2 regions of the Paenibacillus sp. SORGH_AS_0306 genome follow, and region 1 is predicted to be linked to the other one. Evidence: predicted binding sites of a transcription regulator. Region 1 holds the regulator's gene; the other holds the start of a gene.
What was found. The regulator NrdR, encoded in region 1, represses ribonucleotide reductase genes. The targets are predictions, from matches to a motif close to AACACNATATATNGTGTT.
Positions count from the first base shown of each region.

Region 2: nrdI (class Ib ribonucleoside-diphosphate reductase assembly flavoprotein NrdI) is a predicted target of NrdR. The motif match lies at 6,113-6,130, and genes of this name have one in related genera.

Region 1 is NZ_JAUTBP010000001.1:997,175-1,004,919, forward strand. Features, by position in the region: gene polA (DNA polymerase I) at 1-876, shown strand, start outside; gene mutM (DNA-formamidopyrimidine glycosylase) at 1,422-2,267, shown strand; gene coaE (dephospho-CoA kinase) at 2,277-2,873, shown strand; gene QE450_RS04405 (lytic transglycosylase domain-containing protein) at 2,870-3,433, shown strand; gene nrdR (transcriptional regulator NrdR) at 3,557-4,036, shown strand; gene QE450_RS04415 (LysR family transcriptional regulator) at 4,245-5,126, opposite strand; gene QE450_RS04420 (tautomerase family protein) at 5,293-5,688, shown strand; gene QE450_RS04425 (aldo/keto reductase) at 5,689-6,651, shown strand; tRNA gene QE450_RS04430 (tRNA-Leu) at 6,725-6,808, opposite strand; gene QE450_RS04435 (ABC transporter substrate-binding protein) at 7,077-7,745, opposite strand, start outside.
Region 2 is NZ_JAUTBP010000001.1:295,856-303,600, reverse strand. Features, by position in the region: gene QE450_RS01290 (M15 family metallopeptidase) at 1-825, opposite strand, end outside; gene QE450_RS01285 (hypothetical protein) at 989-1,468, opposite strand; gene QE450_RS01280 (thioredoxin family protein) at 1,510-1,836, opposite strand; gene nrdF (class 1b ribonucleoside-diphosphate reductase subunit beta) at 2,255-3,223, opposite strand; gene nrdE (class 1b ribonucleoside-diphosphate reductase subunit alpha) at 3,484-5,568, opposite strand; gene nrdI (class Ib ribonucleoside-diphosphate reductase assembly flavoprotein NrdI) at 5,555-5,923, opposite strand; gene QE450_RS01260 (glycoside hydrolase family 64 protein) at 6,573-7,745, shown strand, end outside.

The sequences.
Region 1 (7,745 bases):
ACTTATGTAGAAGGATTGCTAAAAGAAGTTCATCCCAAATCTGGCAAAGTGCATACGTTCTTCCGTCAGACGATTACAGCAACAGGTCGCTTATCCAGTCAGTTTCCGAATCTGCAAAATATTCCGATTCGTCTGGAAGAAGGACGTAAATTACGTAAAGTATTTGTGCCATCTGAAAGTGGTTGGAGTATTTTATCATCCGATTATTCTCAGATCGAACTGCGTGTACTTGCTCATATGGCAGATGATCCAGGTTTGAAAGATGCCTTTTTGCATGATATGGATATTCATACCAAAACAGCGATGGATGTATTCGGCGTGACCAAAGAGCAAGTCGATGGCGATATGCGTCGTTCTGCCAAAGCGGTTAACTTCGGTATTGTCTACGGAATCAGTGATTATGGATTATCTCAAAATCTAGGCATTACTCGTAAAGAAGCGGGCGACTTTATCAATCAATATCTAGAAGTATTCAAAGGCGTTAGCCGTTATATGGATGATATCGTAGTGGAAGCGAAAAAAGATGGATTCGTTAAAACGATGCTAGAACGTCGTCGTTATCTACCGGATATCAACTCGTCTAACTTTAATCTGCGCTCTTTTGCAAATCGTACAGCGATGAATACACCGATTCAAGGTACAGCCGCAGATATTATCAAATTAGCGATGGTGCATATGGATCAAGCGCTCAAAGACCATAAGTTAAACAGCCGTATGCTTCTTCAAGTACATGATGAATTGGTATTTGAAGTCCCTGCTGATGAGCTAGAACAAATGAAGACATTGGTACCAGAAGTGATGGAAAAAGCATTGTCTTTATCGGTTCCTCTCAAAGCTGAAGTAAGCTATGGTGCGAACTGGTATGAAGCGAAGTAAATAGTCTATAATTAAAAGGGTAGAGAAGCGAGGGATGCTTGGAGGTGGAATGGTGATTCGTTCCGTCAAAGAGATGATCCTTACGATCGCTGTTAAAGATTGGATACTTGAATCACTGCTGTAGCAGTCATATCCAATCTTTAAAGGCGAACGCTTCGCTTCTATCGGATCATTTCTTTGACCTCCACTCCGAGCATGGAGAAGAGCATCCACGTCGCTGCGCTGGTGGAGGGTGCAGCAGTTTGAGAGCAGTGATATTCAGCTCGCTGAATATTTTTGTTTGGGGAAAAATTTGAGGTTTGTGTTTTTGAGATAAGTAATTTTGACATGTGACTTTAAGTTATTATTTAGTGATGTATGGGTATCATTTTCTCAAATTCATATTAGTTCTACTAGTTATAATTTCACTTATTAAAGTGTTTTATGATTACTTATTTGAGAGTGATTTGTTTTGCTTTCATTATCTTTTAATTATTCGTATAACGATGCAGTGTGATGACTTTAAAACTCATAAATTTATTATATTAAAGGTAAGGTGAAAGGTTATGCCGGAATTGCCGGAAGTAGAAACAGTTAGACGCACGTTAAACACCTTGGTTGCCGGCAAAACGATTGATCATGTTACGGTATCTTTACCACGTATTGTTCAATTGCCAGATGATCATAAGCAGTTTGAGATAGAGCTTCAAGGGCATACGATTGAGAAAGTAGAGCGTCGCGGGAAGTTTTTGCGTATTGTAATGGATCATTTGGTATTGGTTTCTCATTTACGTATGGAAGGACGCTATGGGGTCTATACTCAGGATGAACCTGTTGAGAAGCATACTCATGTGATTTTTCATTTTACAGATGGTACTGAACTTCGGTACAAAGATGTGCGTCAATTTGGCACAATGCATTTGTTCAAAAAAGATGAAGATTTGCAGTCGAAGCCACTGATGCATCTGGGGCTTGAACCTCTTGCACCGGAATTTACAGCAGAGCAATTTATCCATATGATGAGCAAGCGCCGTACGATGATTAAGCCTGTATTGCTCAATCAGAAGTATGTGGTAGGGATCGGAAATATTTATGTCGATGAAGCGTTGTTCCGTTCGGGGATTCATCCAGAGCAGATTGCTAATACATTGTCAGCAGAACAATTAACCCGTCTGCATGAAGCGATAGTATCCACACTTGCGGATGCTGTAGAAGCAGGTGGTTCGTCGATCAAGTCCTATGTAAATGGTCAAGGCGAAATGGGCATGTTCCAGCACAGTCTACGTATTTACGGTCGTAAAGCAGAACCTTGTTATGAATGTGGAACACTTGTCGAGAAGACGGTTGTCGGCGGAAGAGGAACACACTTTTGTCCGGTGTGTCAGCCGCTACCTACTCGTCAGAAACATTGAGGTGATATCATGAATATCGGGTTAACCGGAGGAATCGCCACAGGTAAAAGTTCTGTCTCGGCATGGTTATCATCCAAAGGAGCCAAGCTGATTGATGCGGATCTGATTGCGCGCGAAGTGATGATGCCGAATCATCCTGTGCTATCTCAAGTGGTAGAACGCTTTGGCGCAGACATGTTGCAAGCAGACGGAACACTGAATCGCAAAAAGTTAGGGGAACATATCTTCACCCATCCCGAAGAACGGAAGTCGCTTGAAGATATTACCCATCCAGCGATTCGTGAATTGATTCAGACACGTACAGTAGAATTAGAACAACAGTATCCAGATACACTGGTTGTAGCAGATATTCCGCTGTTGTTGGAAGCCAAAGGGGTCTATACGTTTGATCAGATTATGGTCGTATATGTGCCTCAGCCTGTTCAATTACAGCGTCTGATCTCACGTGATGGACTTACTGAAGAACAAGCCTGGAAACGGATTAACGCTCAGATGGATATTGAGCAAAAGAAAAAAGTGGCTGACATTGTAATTGATAATAGCGGTACCCTTGAGGACACGTATGCTCAATTGGAACAGTTCTGGCAGAGTAAAGGTCTTTCATGAAGAAATTGGTTCGTAAACGATTTCTTTTACCGCTATTCGTGCTTGTTGTGATTGTGGTTTTTTTCAATAGTCGCTGGCTAGGATGGATTTATCCGATAGAGTATAAAGAAGAGATTCGTGCTCATGCTTCTGCTTATGAAGTCGATCCTTTTCTAGTCGCTTCTATTATTCGAGTCGAGACTAACTTTAAGCCTAGTATGGAATCCAAAAAAGGCGCACTCGGTATTATGCAACTGATGCCGAATACGGCGCAATGGATTATGGAGCAAGCACACTTGGATAACATGTCACTGGAAACGGTCAAGCATGAAATCGATCCAAATATTCAGATTGGTACATGGTATCTTAGACAGCTTAATCGTCAGTTCGGCGGTAACAAAATCGCTGTAATTGCTGCCTACAATGCAGGCCCTGGTAATGTAAAATCATGGCTAAGTTCCGGCAAATGGGACGGTACATTAGAAGATGTCAAAGATATTCCTTTCGGGGAAACGAGACATTATGTCCAACGTGTATTATATTATTATAAGCAGTATACTGAATTATACGATGCCTTTTAGATCGAACAAGCACTATGTTGGATTCTGTAACTCATATTTACTCACATCCTGAATATATATGCATGAACTTAACTGAAATGATGTCCGAATGAACGGTTGGCGAGAAAGGAAGTGACGTGAGCAATGAAATGTCCATATTGCAGTCACAATGGAACCAAGGTGCTGGATTCCCGTCCAGCCAATGATAATAAATCGATTCGTCGTAGACGTGAGTGTGAAAGTTGCAATCGCCGTTTTACGACGTTCGAGATGGTGGAAGAAACACCGCTAATTGTGATCAAAAAAGATGGAAGTCGTGAAGAATTTAGTCGTGACAAAATCCTGCGCGGTCTGATTCGCGCTTGTGAGAAACGTCCGGTATCGGTAGATCAACTAGATATGATCGTCTCTGAAGTGGAAAAAAGTCTACATACTACAGCGATGGCAGAAGTGGAAAGTCGTGCTGTAGGCGAATTAGTCATGGAACAGTTGTATCCTGTCGATGAAGTAGCTTATGTGCGTTTTGCTTCGGTATATCGTCAATTTAAAGATATTAATATGTTTATGAAAGAACTCAAAGGTCTGCTGTCAAAAGAAGACGAGAGCGATAGCTCAAATAGCTAATTCCTGTTAGATCGCATTAAGATTGCTAATAAAGGTATGAACGTCTATTGTATATTTCAAAAAAAGAGCACTTCTACAATAACAAGTAGAGTGCTCTTTTTGGTATATTGTATATTCTTGTGATCCCATATTTATACATGGCGATTTCTTTATAGAAGTATGGGAGCGACTACTATTTATGATTGAATCCATATCGAATCGAAGTTTACTATTCACGGAGATTTTTAAAATACTTCCGAACTTCTTCTACAAACAGTTGCTGCATACCGCTGTTATATTTGATACGCCGGGGTTGTAAAATGCCAATCTGCAAATGGTGATCTACAGAAGGAAAAGGTAAAACAGTATACGTATCATCTACACTCAAAGAAGACGGTACAATCCCGATCCCATTTAATTGTTCAGCATAAAGCGGAATTAAAGAAAGTTGATTGATTGTGTAAAATAACGGTTCTTGCTCATACGTTCTAAAAGCTTTTTCCACCTGAAAGCGATACTTGCACGACGATTGTCCGATAATCAACAAATGCGATAATAACTCGTCGATAGTCACTGCTTGGGTATTCGCCAATACATGATTAGCCGGTATAATCAGCGAGATTGATTCTTGTTGTAAAGGTTCAAATACATAATCGTGAGACGACTCCGAATCTGCGCATAAAGCTAACGATATTTTCTCCTGTTGTAGACACTCTTGCAAAAAAGCCGAATTATCCACTGTAATTTCACAAGTGATTTTGGGTCGATATTGCCGAAATTGATATAAAATAGCAGGCAAATAACGATCTGCCCATGTCTCTGTGACACCAATCTGTAAAGTACCTATTTCTTCTTCATTCAATTGCTTGGCTATATCACCGACATAACGCCAGTGATGGATTAATTGATCGACCTGTTCAGCAAATCGTTGCCCGGCAGGTGTTAAGGTCGCTTCCCAATTACGATAAAACAAAGTCAATCCTAATTCTTTTTCTAATCGTTTGATCTGGTTAGTAATTGTAGATTGAGCATAATTCAGCTTTTCGGCTGCTCTGGCAAAAGTACCTTCTTGCATGACGGTCTGAAAAGCAATCAATTCTGTTAAATCCATAATGCACCTCCTTAGTACATTTTCCTTTTAATATCTTCATCGGTAAAACGAATGATCTTTATGATTATTATCTATTATATAAATAAAGAGAATATAGATACAATCATAGTATTCACAAAAGCTTATATCAGTAACAACCAATTCAATCGTATGGAGGATCAGCGATATGCCATTTACAAGAGTAAGTTATATGCATAATCAGTATAATGCAGAACAGTTACAACAGATGAGTCAGGTTATTTTATCCGCTTTAATCGATTGTTGCGATGTACCGGAGAATGATTGTTTTCAAGTCTTTCATAGTCATCAGCCAGAGCAGTTTGTATATGATCGCCACTATTTACAAGGAGATCGCTCAGATGGATTATTATATATCCAGATTACCTTGAAGTCTGGTCGAGGCGTGGTCAAGAAGACAAATCTGTATAAACAGTTAGCAACAGCGTTAGCACAACAAGTGGGTATTCGGATCGAAGATGTATTTATTATATTGGTCGAGACTGAATTCGAAGACTGGTCATTTGGAAGTGGATTGGCGCAGATGGTTAAGGAGAACAATTGAATGGATAAGCAGATATTAGGTAAATCGAATATTCCAGTATCCAAAGTAGGTCTGGGAACGATGGCATTTGGAAGATGGATCGATGCTTCTGCTTCACAACGTATTATAGATCATAGTCTAGATATCGGTATGACTCTGATCGACACTGCTAACTTTTATGGAAAAAGGCAAGATATCGATCATATCGGAGATGGATTAGGCGAGCAGATGATTGGAAATAGTCTTAAAGGAAAACGAGATCAGGTTATACTTGCGACCAAAGTAGGCATGCGTATGGGTGAGGGCAAGATGGACGAAGGATTGTCACGCCAGCATATTACACAACAGATCGACCGTTCGCTTCAACGTCTGCAAACCGATTATATCGATCTGTATCAAGTACATGAGTTCGATCCTCATACTCCACTGGAAGAAACGTTATTTGTATTACATGATCTAGTGCAACAAGGTAAAGTTAGAGCGATTGGTTATTCCAATTTTGCTGTAGATCAGCTACGTTCTGCTTATGAGATCAGTCATACACATCATTGGACAGCATGTGCTTCGATTCAATCTGAGTTCAATTTGCTTGCTCGTGCAGTAGAACAAGAAGTATTTCCTTACTGTGAGCAAGTGAGTATCATCAAGATCATTTACAGCCCATTAGCGAGAGGGATATTAGCAGGACGGTATAGATCACTGCAAGAGATTCCTGTAGAAAGTCGCCTGGCTAAAGGAGAAGAACGGATTAAGCACTATTTTACCAACGAGAACTTTGCCAAAGTCGATACGTACCGCCAAATAGCAGAAGAAGTAGGATGTACGCTGGTACAGTTAGTGCTCTGGTGGACAATCGAACATCCGCAAGTTGATTCGATGCTGATCGGAGCAAGTCGTACAGCGCATATCAATGAAATAGAACAAGTTCTACAATTTGGAGCTATGCCTGTATCATTAAGAAACCATATAGCATCTATTCATTGAATATCTTAAAGCAATAGAAATATAAAAAAGCCCATCCCGCAATATACGAGACAAGCTTAGTAAACAATAGGGATGCGGTCAAGAGGACTCGAACCTCCACGGGGGTAAGCCCACACGGACCTGAACCGTGCGCGTCTGCCAATTCCGCCATGACCGCGAATATGTAACTTCCACATTAATCATGAAGTATGTCTAAGAAGTCAATGTGGGAGTGGTGAATAAATCACCGTAAGTACGATTATATCGGATTTGAAAAGTGAATACAAGTTTTTTTGCTTGTTGTATCAACGTAATTAGCATGTAACAAAAAACAACGATGAATCATATAAGCTGTTCCCGATATCTATCAAAAGGGACGCTGATTCACCGTTGTTTTTTACATAAGCAATTTTGTTATAAAATCATCATTCAGAAGACTGACTAGATTAAGAGTTACCTTGTACTTTTTTCAAAATCGTTTCTAATACATACGTTTTAGCAGGAGGGGTATTATTGAAAAAGGAAGGATCTACAATATAGACATGCCCATTTTGTACGGCTGTTAATTGATTCCATGTAGCACCATCTGCTGTAGCTGTCATGCGTTTGGTCAATGCTTCTGGTGTATCGTTTTTAACCCCTGTCGAAATAAACAGATAATCAGGATTGATACTTTGCAATTGTGCAACTGTGGCTGGAGCAGATACTGTATCTGTTGGCAAATTAGCCGGAGCTTTCAGTGCCATATCCTGATACATCACTTCACCGACACCATTTTTGGCATTGTTGTATAATGTCATACCGTCTTTGGTCATCGAAGCCGCTGCTACAGTGGATGTACCAATAATCGGGGTTAGCTTCGATTTGCTTGCATTGGTTGCTTGCTGAAATGCATTCAAAAACTGCTTTACTGCGGTTTCTTTATCAACGATCGTACCATAGTTATACAGCTCACTACGCCAATCATTCATTTGCGCAATATAGATCGTAGGTGCAATTTTGGACAATTCATCGTATACGGCACGATCGCTATTATTGGTAAAGATCAGATCAGGCTTTTGCCCTTTGAGTGCAGATAGATTGATGTCTGTACCTTCGCCTTCGATCAGTGAAAT
Region 2 (7,745 bases), 700 kb from region 1:
ATAGTCACCATCAGCAGGAACAGCAATTTTTTTATCATTGAGCATAGGATGATACCGAACATTATAATGCTGACCTTCTATCGTTATAGACAACGGTTCATCTCTTAACGCTTCAAAATACTCTTCTAATACCATATCATGTTCTTCCATAATAGCACTATGAGGTAATCCAATATAGCGGAAATGCCAGGGTTCGTATTTGATACTTGTAATCTTTTCTTTGTTTTTCGGATAACGGAGAATGAATCCATACTTCCACGCATTGTCGCGCAGCCAGACGCCTTCCTCTGATTTCTCAATACCACTTTGTGTAGAACCAACATCCAGAGCAAGTCCCAAATTATGTTCGCTATATCCGGCTGGCATAGCGTATTCTGATCCTTTCTCATCATACAAATTATCTTGTTCTTGATTCGTTCGATATCCACTACTTGCCATAAAATGACTGACTCCTTCTAAGTTAGCTTCTTGCACCATTGTTAGAAATCGCTCTGCTACATCTTGAGACAATGACAAAGATCGATCCAATAAAACAATCTGGCTTGCAAAAGTAGAATAATCAACAAGCTTAACAATATCCTGCGCTTCATTCCCATCCACTAACGGATAATCTTTATTAATTAATAGTAGATCCCCTTGATAAATCTGACTTTTGCTCACATCGACTAATATTTCATTTTTACCTGCCACCTCGTCTTTATCATCAATGACCCGGTCATGTGCAAATCCTCGACCTATTTTGTAATCGAAAGAATCCGGCAAATAGCGAGTGACTAACAGTGCAATACCTAACAAAACGACAAGTACAACCATCCATTTTTTCATTATCATATCCTCCTTGATCTGTGATCTCAAAATCATAAAGAAGATTGTTAAAAATAAAAGTAGGCTAAATATAAAGTTTTCCTTAAATATGTAGATTCTATACAAATAAAAAATAAACCTACCCGAATAGCGATAGGTTTATTGGATTATTAGACATTTGTTATTACATAATCATAAATACCAAGCCACTTTGATTAGCAAATGCTTTTTCAAAAAGTTCAAATACCGATTCCAGATGAGGAAGCAAGTAACCATCTACTAATTCTTCATAAGTCTCATCACTTTGCATCGGAAAAGCTAACATAATCATTGCCCGTTCATCCAACTGCTCTATGTCCATCTCGGGAATGTTTTTCCACTTTTCAAAATCAATCCGTTTGGTTAGATTCTCAGGTTGTTTCAATTCAGGAATTTGCGTTGCAATTTCGGCTACCTTGTCCGCAGGTAAATAAAAAGAACCGTATTCTGTCGCCTGACTATCAACTTTATATTGCTCCCCTACCGGAACCAAAGGAATATCCGGGAACATATCTACAATCAGACTCCATGTTTTATCAATATCCAGCGTGGGTGGTTGCACATTTCCCGCCAAAATATCTTCTAAATTTTTATGTTCCTCATAATAAACGCCTGTAATACCCATATCTAACATCTCCTTTAACAAGAATTACCCGATTATAGGATTTACGATTGCATAAATTCATGATACCGATTGATCTGGTTCGCCAATTCTTCAAATAAAATAAACCGCGCTGCCCGATATACCTCTTTGCCTTCCATCAGTAGCAACAATACCGGTGAAGTAAAAATCATATACTCTCCTGCCAATTCAGGTACATCCTCCATATACACAAACCCACCCACAATATGCTCATACCCTTCTAACAAACGTTCCACCTGCGGTTGAACCGCTTCACAAACGCTGCAATTCTGCGTTTTGAGCATAAGCAATGTCAACGAATGCTGGCGAATAAAATCATCTACCTGCTTTTTAGAAAAAAGCTGTTCCATCCCTTTTTCCTCTTTTCTAATATCTATTCACCATATACTTTTCCACACTTCTATTCTATTCTCTTCTCTTATATATCCTTAATTCGCTTACCCACATCATCCCAACACATAATATCCCAATAATCAAACAAACAGATCAAAAGATCAACAGCCAAAACCATACCATAAAACAATTAAAACCGAAAAAAGGCTGCCTTTCTGCTTAACACACAGAAAAACAACCTTTACTTCACCCTTTTGAACTCATATATATTCTAAATTTATCTCTCTAATTATCTCTATTCTCTCTCTATTATCCCTATCTATAGATCAGGTATCTCCCAAACCATCCCAACCTGCTACCACACCAAATCTAATCTTTTAAAATCCTTGCTTTCCCATAGCGGTCTCTCACCAAGAGTTCCCTCAGAAAGCTATTTTAAAAATCAAATTTAAAATCATCATCAGTCAAACGCTCAACGTTCATCGCACGCACATATCCATTTCCTTTTTTCGAGAAAAAGTCATGTTGTTTCGTATGTGTGCTGATCCCGTTGAATACAATCGGATTCACTTCTTCTTCAGCAAATACAGGATCAAAGCCCAGGTTCATAAACGCTTTGTTTGCATTGTAACGAAGGAACACTTTTACATCTTCAGTTAGACCGATTGGATCATAAATCTCTTCTGTATACTTCTCTTCATTCGCATGAAGATACGTCAGTAGACCTTCTAAGATTTCGTAAACGTCTTTTTGCTCGTCTTCTTCAAGATCATTGTAGATTTCTTGTGCAAGTACCCCTACATACACACCGTGAATACTTTCATCACGTAAAATCAGATCAATAATCTCACCGCTACACGTCATTTTACCTTGTCCAGCTAGATAAAGCGGATAGAAAAATCCACTGTAGAACAAATAGCTTTCGAGTAATACAGAAGCCGCCATAGCTAAAAATAGCTCTTTTGGCGAATTAATATTCAAGTAGTACTGACGGATCGTTTCTGCTTTGGTCTGTAGACGTGGATTGTCTTCCACCCATTGGAAAATCTTATCGATCTCTTCTGTAGAAGACAATGTTGTAAAGATACTGCTGTATGATTTGGCATGAATCTGCTCCATCATCGCCATAAAGCCTAATACTGCTTTACGTTGCATCCCTTCGACGTGTTCCAATACTTTCGGCATACCTACGCCACCTTGAATTGTATCAAGTAGAGTAAGTCCTCCAAGCACTTTCATATACGTATCACGTTCGATGTCACTCAATTGAATCCATGACATTTTATCATCAGACAATGGAATTTCATCATCCGTCCAAAATTGCATAATATTTTGATTCCAGAACATCATTGTGAAATCATCATCAGGACGGTTCCAGTTTACAGCTTTGATAGGTCCAGTCATAAGTTAAAATTCCTCCTTTTAAACATTGGATACTACTTATTGCACTTTGGTAAAAGAACACAAGTATGTACTCAAACGGTACAGCCTACATATCCCCAAGCGCTTGCTAAAAGATATGGTGTCGGGCAAAAATCATATTTCATTTGAATCCGATCGTGCTGATGTTGCCAAGCAAGTAAAGCATACAAAAAAGCCTAAAAAGGCTTTCTTGTATACTGCATAGCTATAGATATTATTTTATAATCAACTACCGAAAAATATTATACCGAGCAAGTAATACACTCTTCTACGCTAAGCAATTTGGTACGTGTATAGTAAAGTGATTTTAGACCTTTGTGTGCTGCATACAGGTAATAACGAGCCAATTGACGAGTCGTTACATCGCTACCTACATGAAGTACTGTTGAAATTCCTTGATCGACATGATTTTGGATTTCAGCAATCAGATCCAACACTTTAAATTGATTCATTTGGTAAGCAGATTTGTAGTAGAAATAGTTATCCTGTTGCATATATGGCATTGGATAGTAAGTCGTTGAGTTCGCATAGGTACGAGTCTCAATTTGTTCTACAATCGGCATTACGCTAGATGTTGCATTTTGGATATATGAAATACTTGCTGTTGGCGCAATCGCCAAACGGTAAGCATGATACAGACCATGTTTCATTACATCAGCTTTCAGGTTTTGCCAGTCTGCTGGTGTTGGGATATACATATCGCCGAACAAATCGCTTGCACGTGTTGTTGCTGGACGATAATCAATTTCTAAATAACGATCAAAGTACGTTCCTTTTGCATATTCTGATTTTTCAAAATCAGCAAAAGTCGTTTGACGATCACGAGCAATTTCCATACTTTTCTCTAATGAATAGAAATTCATCATCATAAAGAAAGTACGAACAAAGTCTCTTGCTTCATCACTTTCATACGCAATTTTGTTTTTAGCAAGGTAACCATGCAAGTTCATAACACCAAGACCCACAGAGTGCATTTCACGGTTTGCTTTTGCTACACCCGGTGCATTAGCGATATCTGTCATATCACTAACCGATGTTAGACCCATAATTCCTTCATGAACGGATTCACGAATTTTGCCAAGTTCCATGACGTTTACCATATTAAGTGAACCCAAGTTACAGCTAATATCGCGACGAATAATATCATCTTGACCATAATCTGTAATCTCAGATGTTTCTTGCAATTGGAAAATTTCTGTACACAAGTTAGACATACGAATCGATCCGATATCTTTTAGTGCATGACCGTTATTCGCATTACTTTTGTTCATAATATACGGATAACCGGATTCTAATTGTACACTTGCGATTTTGGTTAGCATATCACGAGCACTCATGATTGCTTTCTTTTTGACACGATCATCAGCAAGCAATGTATCGTACATTTCATCGATATCTAGATCATCCAGATATTTACCATACGCTTTGTATACACTGTAAGGTGCGAATACATGTAATAGTTCATTATCTGCTGCTAATTGGTAAAAGCGATTCGGTACAACAAGACCGATCGACAATGTTTTGAGGCGTGTACGCTCATCTGCATTGATTTTTTTGCTATCCAAGAACTCCATAACGTCCCAGCCGAAAATGTTGTAATATGCTGCGCCAGAACCTTTACGTTGACCCATTTGATCTGCATAGGAGAAAGCATCTTCCATCAGTTTCAATACAGGCATAATTCCTTTTGCTGCACCTTCAACACCTTTGATCGGCTCACCGCGTCCACGAAGTTTGGACAAGTTAACCGCTACACCGCCGCCAATTTTGGATAATTGCATACAAGTGTTCAGTACATGGTTAATCGAGTTCAAAGAGTCATCCATTTCTAACAAGAAACAAGAGACCATTTCACCACGACGACTTTTACCTGCATTCAAAAATGTTGGTGTTGCTGGTTGTAGACGTTGTTCCATCATGGATTTGGCAAGAGTTTTGGCATTATCCGCATCCCCGCGTCCCAAGTGAAGCGCCACGACTGCGACACGATCCGCATAATGTTCCAAGTATTGACTACGGTCATTCGTTTTCACTGCATAATCTGTGTAGAACTTGGAAGCCGCCATATAAGATGGAAATTGGAAATCATAACTGTGTGTAATCGCATATACTTCTTCTACATCTTGAGAAGTATAGTTTTTGTACATATCTTCATAATAATCGTTATCGATCATATAACGTACTTTTGTTTTGGTGTCCGGGAAGTTGATACTTTTACGAGCTACCTCTTCCATATATTCTACAACTGCTTCTTTATCTTTATCCAAACGGAAAAATCCACTCTCGTCCCGTTGCATCAGTAAGTTGTTCAATTCAATATGCCGCAATTTTATCTACCTCCTGTTGAAATCGTTGTGCGTCTCCTGTTGTACCTGCTAATTCGAACTTGTACACAACCGGTACATTGTAACGTTCTGAGATTAGATCAGCACTCCGAGCGAATTTGTCTCCCCAATTGCGATTGCCACTTGCTGCAACTCCGATCAGGCGATTATGATTTCTCTCCAAAAAATGAACTACCTTATCAGGAATCTGACCAAATCCAGTTGTGTACGTTACCAGTACAAAAGGTTCATCCAACGTCAGCGCCTCATCAATCTGTACAGCTTGTACAGCAGGTAATTTTAATTTGTTGATAAATCGTTTTACATTGCCTGTTTTGGAATCATAAGCAATTAGCATGGTTGTGACATCTCCTTCTCGGTTCAATATGTAGTACTGTTCATCCGTTCAATCACTATATAAATACAGATAACAATGATCTAATATCATATAAGTGTTATCTACTCTAGCGCGTATAATTAGCTATAACCTATATATTACCTGCTCAAACATCGTAACCGCAATATATAGAAGGCTTTATCAAAGATATACGCTATATATAGTGTTGTCAATAGGAACTGAAGGTCTACATCTTGGCCCAAACATGCCTTAAAAACGGTCTATTTTTTCAAAATATCAAGTAAAACGGGCACTTCTTTGAACACGTATTTTACATACATCGCGATAATCATTTATAAAAAAATAATTTTCTTGACATACTAGATATAGTACATATCGTTTAACTTTTGCCGAACATTTCCAGATTATGCAGTGAACATAAATTCACTCTAAAATGAACATAAATTCCGGTCTATTTAGACGCTCAAGTATAAAACTTTAGCTGTTATTGAACAAAAAAGCAAATAAAAATTTCTTTAATTTAAGAAATCTTAGCATAGAAATACACAGGAGAATTACACATGCTTTTTGTATTGTATTTATTACCATATATTGAAATAATTAAAAGCGAACGTGGAATCGCATACAATTTGAATAGGAGGATATGTGTATGAAGAAAATGGGTTACTTCTTGCTTTTATCTATGCTTGTTCTTGTCAGCAGTCTTTTTCCACCAGCATCATCTTCGGTATCGGCAGCAGATTATACTCAAGGTGTTACGACATCCGGGACAACAGCCACTATCTGGTTCTCTTCCAACGTAAATACTTCCTGGGTCGATGTGCATTACTCGGTGAACTCGGGTAATCTGCAAAATCTACGAATGACCTATGACAGTGGATCTAAACGTTATGTACAAAATGTCGCCAGTGTATCATCAGGTCAGGTGATCCAATATTCATTTACGTACAATAATGGAACAGCCGCTTATGATACATCGAAATTTAGCTATACAGTCACAACAGGCTCAACCCCACCTCCCAATCCTGGAACAGGTGACAATTCGATCTACAGTATCCCAGCGTCATCTATACCGAACGCTACAGGGAGTGGAGCATTATCTTTCAAATTATTAAATGGTACCAAAGGTGCTTATGCCGACAATCAGATCTATTGGGGGATTCTAGGAATTAATCCTGCCACTAAGCAATGGAGTTATCTTGATAACAACGGTCAATTGAAACCTATCTCGACGGCTCTCAATAATGCGACAGGGCATTTAACCAAGAACGGAGTGAATTACGCTAACATTTATAGCACGATCAGTCAGATCAACTGGGTGAGTATGCCCAAAATTGATTCCGGGCGGATGTTTATCTGTGTAGGCTCTCCATGTTATATCAAAACATATGATGATGGATTCGCAGGACCTGATATTAATAATACAGCTGATCCGAACCGTAATATCTATTTCGACTTTGTTGAATTTACTGTAGACGGTACAGGATATCATGGAAATACTACTCGTGTAGATGGTTTTGGATTTCCTTTACAACACCGCCTTGTCAATCGTGCAGGTAATTATGATCAGACGGTAGGCGAATTGGAATCCGAGACACGTGCAGGTCTATTTAGTAAGTATCGGAGTGAAGTTCCGGCTGCCTTCCAATCTCTTGCCGATGTACAAGCTCCGTATCGTATCGTAGCACCGATTCATGGCGCATTCGGGGTAAATGGTACGCAAGCTAATTATTTTGCTGGATACAGCAATTACAGCACGCAGGAGATCCTACTGTGTAATGGTCGACTGGCAGAGGATTCAGGTACATGTTCAGCGATCAAT